2 regions of the Methylocella sp. genome follow, and region 1 is predicted to be linked to the other one. Evidence: riboswitches for the same ligand, from Rfam matches in the RefSeq annotation. Region 1 holds a riboswitch; the other holds the start of a gene.

Evidence for each region. A riboswitch is a leader RNA that binds a small molecule or an ion and turns the genes downstream of it on or off. The one in region 1 is predicted to bind cobalamin.
Region 2: it holds a riboswitch for cobalamin, as region 1 does, so the genes downstream of both, ACILRB_RS05890 (TonB-dependent receptor plug domain-containing protein) here and metE (5-methyltetrahydropteroyltriglutamate--homocysteine S-methyltransferase) in region 1, are expected to answer to the same signal.

What each region holds. Positions count from the first base shown of each region.
Region 1 is NZ_JBGAHM010000002.1:48,046-51,443, forward strand. It holds gene ACILRB_RS01505 (hypothetical protein) at 1-627, shown strand, start outside; gene ACILRB_RS01510 (chromate transporter) at 624-1,208, shown strand; gene ACILRB_RS01515 (chromate transporter) at 1,233-1,763, shown strand; cobalamin riboswitch at 1,828-2,043, shown strand; gene metE (5-methyltetrahydropteroyltriglutamate--homocysteine S-methyltransferase) at 2,155-3,398, shown strand, end outside.
Region 2 is NZ_JBGAHM010000008.1:66,890-70,287, reverse strand. It holds gene ACILRB_RS05895 (histone deacetylase family protein) at 13-1,050, opposite strand; cobalamin riboswitch at 1,244-1,436, shown strand; gene ACILRB_RS05890 (TonB-dependent receptor plug domain-containing protein) at 1,541-3,398, shown strand, end outside.

The sequences.
Region 1 (3,398 bases):
ATCCTGCGCAAACGCACGTTCTATGTCGACGGCTGGCCCGCCGCCGAGCATGAGCTCACGCTGAAATTCCGCCATCCGGAGCTTCCCGTCGCCGCCGCGACGGACGTGACGCCGCATCTCGCCGTCGACGCCGACATCAAGTTCAAGGAAGAGATCCTGCCGCTCAAGGCCAGCGTCGGCGGCCTGCGGCGGCTCTATTCGCACAATTGCGTCCTCGCCACGCCGCAGCTCGAGATCGAGCAGGGCCTCGCCCATATCGCCAGCGTGTTTCCCTGCCTCGACGCGCTCGTGAAATCCTCGAACGGGGCGCCGCTGCGCCTCGTCAACGACCTTCCCGTCGAGGAGATCATGGTCGAGCCCGGCCGCCTCGACTTCGGCCACAGGCTCGACGCCAAGGCGACCATCGCGCTGTGGCGCAACCGCTCGACCGAAACCTCGCTCATCGGCGAATTCGCCTTCCAGGCGAAGTTCGAGAGCTATGACGGGCTGAGCGACAAGGCGAAGGCGCGCTCGGAGGCGTTCTTCATGGAGCTGCAGCGCGACGCGCCCGAATGGGTCGCGCTCGGGACCACCAAGACGGCCGTCGTCTACCAGTTCGGCGGCCGCCCGGAGTGCGGCCGCGAATGACGGACCGCCCCGCCCCGGCCCCCGCTCGCGCCGCGCCGCCCGCCGCCGCGCCCTCGCTTGGAAAAATCTTCGCGGTCTTTTTCGTGATCGGCGCGACGAGCTTCGGCGGCGGCGTCGTCGCCTATCTGCGCGCGGCGCTGGTCGAGCGCGAAGGCTGGCTCGACGACGAAAGCTTCCTCGCCGCGCTCGAGGTCGCGCAGGCGCTGCCGGGCCTCAACGCCACCAACATGAGCGTCATCGTCGGCGAGCGGCTGCGCGGCGTCCCCGGCGCGGCGGCGGCCTTCGCCGGCATGACCCTGCCGGGCGCGACGCTGCTCATGACGCTCGGCGCGCTCTACGCCGCGCATATGGGAAATCCGGTGGTGAACGCCGCGCTCGCCGGAATCGGCGCCGCCGCCGTCGGCCTGCTCGCGGCGACCACGCTGCAGATCGGCCGCAAGCAGCTTTCGGGCGCGCTCGACGTGGCCATCGCGCTCCTCACCCTGTTCATGGTGAGCGGCCTGCATCTCTCCCTGATGATCGTCATCCTTACGGTCGGGCCCCTCGCCGTGCTGCTGCGCCGGCCGCGCGGCGGGGCGTGACGCGAAGGCCCCCGGAAAGCAGCCATGAACTTCGGACTGAATTTCGCTGTGCTCAGCGTGTTCTCGCTGCTCTCGGTGCTCGCCGTCGGCGGCGGCGCGGCCGTGCTGCCCGAGATGAAGACGCTCATCGTCGAGCAGCGCCACTGGCTGACGGAAAGCGAATTCCGCGACGTGTTCGGCCTCGGCCAGATGGCGCCGGGGCCGAACATGCTGATGGTGCTCGTCATCGGCTATCGCGTGTCGGGCCTTTTCGGCGCGCTTCTCGCCTTCGTCGGCTTCTTTTTGCCGGCGAGCGTCATCGCCTTCTGCGCCTCGCGCCTGTGGGACCGTTTCGAGGGCTCGCCCTGGCGCGCCGCGCTGCAGAAGGGCATGGCCCCGCTCGTCGTCGGGCTGATGGCCGCGGGCGTCGTCTCGATCGGCCGCACGGCGGTCACGGACGCGACCCAGGCGGCGCTGGCGTCTGCGACCTGCGCCGCCATGCTGCTCCTGACGCGCGTCAACCCCGCCCTGTTCGTGCTCGCCGGCGGCGTGATCTGCGTGCTCCTCAGGCCGTGACGCATATTCGGCATGGCGACATAAAGATATCGTTATATCGACTTGACGCGGCCGCGTTTTACGGCCAGTCTTGCGCCGTCGTGGTTCTCCGGGCCTGCCTCAGGCGCCGGAGCTAAGAGGGAATCCGGTGAGCCGCAAGGCGAGGCCGGAGCTGCCCCCGCAACTGTAAGCGGCGAGCCTGTCGTCCATCTCGCGCCACTGAAGCCGCACGGCTTCGGGAAGGCCGGACGCAGGCCGTGACCCGTGAGCCAGGAGACCTGCCGCGACAGCATAGTCGTCCCTGGGCGGGGTGTCCCAGCGGCGCGCTTGCGCGTCCGCCGGCGGCCCGCCGCGCGGAATCTCGCCTGCGTCCGCTCGGTCTTCGCCCCCAATGTTCATTGGGGTTGAGCCGATGTCTTCCGTTTCTCCTGTCTCCGTTTCTTCCGTCGCCGAACGTCTTCTGCCCGTGAGCGCGCTCGGCGCGCCGCGGATCGGCCCGCGCCGCGAGCTCAAGGCCGCGCTCGAAGCCTACTGGTCCGGCAAATCCGGCGCCGACGCCCTGCTCGCGGCCGCGGCCGGGCTTCGCGCCGCGAACTGGGCGCGCCAGCAGGCGCTCGGCGTCGACGTCATTCCGTCGAACGACTTCTCGCTCTACGACCATGTGCTCGACGTCAGCGCCATGGTCGGCGCCGTGCCCGAGGCCTATGGCTGGACCGGCGGGCCGGTGCCGCTCGACGTCTATTTCGCCATGGCGCGCGGCCGCGGCGAGAGCGCCTGCGGCCATGGCGCGCACGCCCATGGGCCGGGCGCGCCGGCGCTCGAAATGACCAAATGGTTCGACACCAACTATCATTATCTCGCGCCGGAATTTTCGCGCGGGCAGGCGTTCGCGCTGACCTCGGCGAAGCCCGTCGACGAATATCTCGAGGCGAAGGCGCTCGGCGTCGAGACCCGGCCCGTGCTGCTCGGGCCCGTGACCTATCTCAAGCTCGGCAAGTCGAAGGACGCCGCGCTCGATCCGCTGTCGCTGCTCGACGGGCTTCTGCCGGTTTACGCCGAAATCCTGCGCCGCCTCGAGGACGCCGGCGCGCGCTGGGTCCAGATCGACGAGCCCTGTCTCGTGCTCGACCTCGACGACGCGACGCGGGCCGCGTTCGCCCGCGCCTATGAAACCCTCGCCGCCGCCGCGCCGACGCTGAAGATCATGCTCGCGACCTATTTCGGCGGCCTTGGCGACAATCTCGACCTCGCCCTCGGCCTGCCCGTCGCCGGGCTGCATCTCGATCTCGTCCGCGCGCCCGAGCAGCTCGCGCCGGCGCTGGAGAAGGCCCCGCCCGCGCTCACGCTTTCGCTCGGCGCGATCGACGGGCGCAACGTGTGGCGCGCCAGCCTGCCGAACATCCTCGACCTGATCGAGCCCGCGGTCGCCGCGCGCGGCGCGGACCGGCTTGAGATCGCGCCCTCCTGCTCGCTGCTGCATGTTCCGCTCGACCTCGAGCTTGAGGCCGACCTCGACCGCGACCTCAAGGAGTGGCTCGCCTTCGCGATCCAGAAGATGGCGGAGCTTTGCGTGCTGCGCCTCGCGCTGGTCGAAGGCCGCGCCGCCGCGGTCCGGCCGCTCGCCGAATCGGCCGCCGCCGTCGCCCGCCGCGCGGC
Region 2 (3,398 bases), on a different contig from region 1:
CCCGCCCCGCCCTCAACCCGCCTGCATCAGAGCCCCGACATGGGCGGCGCTGGCGCGCTCCAGCGCGTCGAGGCTGTAGCCGCCTTCGAGGAAGGACACGATCCGCCCGTGGCAGAGCCGGTCGGCCGCGTCGAGGAGCTTCATCGTGATCCAGGCGAAATCCTCCTCGCGCAGGCGCAGGTCGCCGAGCGGATCGGCGAAATGTCCGTCAAAGCCCGCCGAAATGAGGATCAGGTCCGGCCGGAAGACGTCGAGCGCGGGCAGGATGCGCGCCGCCATCGCCTCCCGGAAACGGTCGCCGCCGTCGCCCGCGCGCAGCGGCGCGTTGACGATATTGCCGACGCCGGTCTCCGAGACTTCGCCCGTATAGGGAAACAGCGGCATCTGATGCGTCGAGCCGAAGAAGACGTCGCGGTCCTCCCAGAAGATCTGCTGCGTGCCATTGCCATGGTGCACGTCGAAATCGACGATGGCGACGCGGCCGACGCCATGGCGCTTGCGCGCATAGAGCGCGGCGCAGGCGACGTTGTTGAACAGGCAGAAGCCCATGACGCGGCCGCGCTCGGCGTGATGGCCGGGCGGGCGCACGGCGAGAAAGGCGTTGACCGTCTCGCGCGCGGGGTCGAACAGCCGGTCGACGGCGAGGAGCCCGGCGCCGACGGCGCGATAGGCGGCCTCGAAGGAGCCGGTCGAAACTGACGTGTCGCCGTCGAAGGCGTAGGGAAATTCGCCGGCCCCCGCCACCGCCTTGACGCGCAAAAGATGCTCGGGGCCATGGGCGCGCAGGATCGCCGCCTCGACGTCGTCGCGCAGCGGAGCCTCGGCGCGGCATAGGCCGTCGAAGGCCGGGGCCGCGAGCGCCGCCTCGACGCAGGAGACGCGTTCGGGCCGCTCGGGATGGCCGACGCCCGGCTTGTGTTCGAGAAAGGCGGGATGGGTGACGAACAGCGTCTTCACCGGCGTTCTCCCTGCGGCGTCCTCCAACCCGGGCGGCCGGGCCGCGACGAACGCGCCGGCGAGGCCGAGCCGCAGAAAGGAGCGCCTGTTCATTTTTCGTCGCCGGCCCGTTCGATCGAGCTTCGGTGCGCCGCCTTGCGCGGCGGCGTCAATCTAGCCCTGCCGCCGGGGACTTGTCACGGCTTGATGACGGTGCGCGCAAGGCCTGCGCTGTGCCCGCGGCGCCACGCTTGCGCGCGTCTTTGCGGCGCGCCGCCGCGGCCGCGTTGACGCTTCCGTGAAGCTCCGCCATCATCCGTTCGATGGTTCCCGTCAAGGGATCAAAAGGGAACGCGGTGCGGGCCTTGCGCTCAATTCCGCGGCTGCCCCCGCAACTGTAAGCGGCGAGCGACGCGCCAGGACGCCACTGGGAAACCGGGAAGGCGGCGCGAAGCGACGACCCGCGAGCCAGGAGACCTGCCATCGACCGTGGTCACGCGCGGGCGCGTCGGGCGGGGTGCCCCGGCGGAGACAGGCGCACGCCCGCAAGGGCGCCGCGCCGGCCTTGGCTCGCAGTGACGCGCAACCACGTCGCCGCAGGCCCATGACCCGTCTTTCCCTGTTTTCGCCGGCCGCGCGCCGGCGCCTCCTGTTATCTTCCCTCTCCCTTCTTGCCCTGGGCTCCGCCGCCGCCGCGCAAGGCGTCTCGCCGGACGCCGACGCGCAGGCGCTCGCCCGGCAGGACGCGGCGCCCGCGGCCGCGCAGCCGGCCGAACTGCCGGAGATCCTGGTCGTCGGCGCGACGCGCGTGCCGACGCCCAAAGGCGATCTCGGCACCAGCGTGTCGGTCGTGACCTCCGAAGAGATCGAGGCGCGCCAGCAGCGGCTCCTGCCGGATTCCCTGCGCGACCTGCCAGGCCTCAACGTGGCGCAGACTGGCGGGCCCGGCGGCCAGACCTCGGTGTTCATCCGCGGCACGAATTCGAATCACACCAAGGTGCTGATCGACGGCATGGACGTGAGCGACCCGTCGACGCCGAACGGCTCGTTCGATTTCGCCCATGTGCTCAATTTCGACGTCTCGCAGATCGAAGTGCTGCGCGGGCCGCAGAGCGGCATTTACGGCTCGGACGCGATCGGCGGCGTCGTCAACATCATCACCGATCCGGGCGAGGGCCCGATGAAGGCCAAGGTCACCGCGGAGGCCGGATCCTTCGGCCTGTTCAACCAGTTCGGCCGCGTGTCGGGCTCGACCGACCGCATCAGCTATTTCCTGGGCTACGGCCATTTCTACTCGAACGACGTCGAGGTGACGCCGCAAAACCTCGTGCCGCCCGGGCGCGGGATCAATCCGAACATCTATGACAACAGCACCTTCTCGGTCAGGCTCGGCGCGAAGCTCACGGAGATCTTCGACGTCGGTCTCGTCGGGCGCTACACCAATGCGACTCTCTGGTCGACGAGCGACGATTTCGTCGGCCCGCAAAGCATGCTGACCGGCAGCTTCACCAACCAGAACTTCAGCCGCGTCTTCGTCCACGCCTCCCTGCTCGACGGGCGCTTCGACAATACGGTCGGCGTCTCCTATGTCGATTACGCGCGCAACGTCATGGACCCGAATTTCGATCCGATTTCGCGCAACCTGTACAGCGGCTCGCGCGTGAAGGTCGATTATCTCGGCCGGTTCAACGTGATCGAGGGGCAGACGCTGATCTTCGGCGCCGAACGCGAATCCAATCGCGTCTCGAACAGCAGTCCGCTGTGGGCGGCGAACGGCGACACCGCCGGCTATGTCACGCTGCAATCCGATTTCGGCGGCCGCCTGTTCAACGCCGCCAGCGTGCGCTACGACGCCAACGACCAGTTCGGCGGCCGCGCCACCTTCCGCGTCGCGCCGGCGCTGCTGTTTCCCGAAACCGGCACGAAGCTCAAGGCGAGCGTCGGCACGGGCTTCAAGGCGCCGTCGCTCGACCAGCTCTACAATAATTATCCGGCGTTCAATTTCTACGGCAACCCGGATCTCGGCCCCGAGACCAGCGTCGGCTGGGACGCCGGCGTCGAGCAGACGCTGCTGCCGGGCCGCATCTCCTTCGGCGCGACCTATTTCAACAACGACATCAAAAATCTCATCGACTTTAACAGCACCTTCACGTCCTATGTGAACGTCGGCCAGGCGCGCACCCAGGGCCTCGAAAGCTTCATGAGCCTTTCGCCCTTCGACGGCTTCAGCGTGGTCGCCAACTACACCTATACGGTGGCGATCAACGAGGACGACGATCTGTTCCTGCTGCGCCGCCCGCGCGACAAGGTCAGCCTGACGGCGACGCTGCAGGCGACCGAGCGGCTGCTCCTGACCGCCAACCTGCTTTACGTGGGCCCGTGGCGCGACGTGAACCGCTCGGGAAGCGAGAGCTATATCTTGACGCCCGGCTATACGCTGCTCAACTTCACGGGCGCCTATG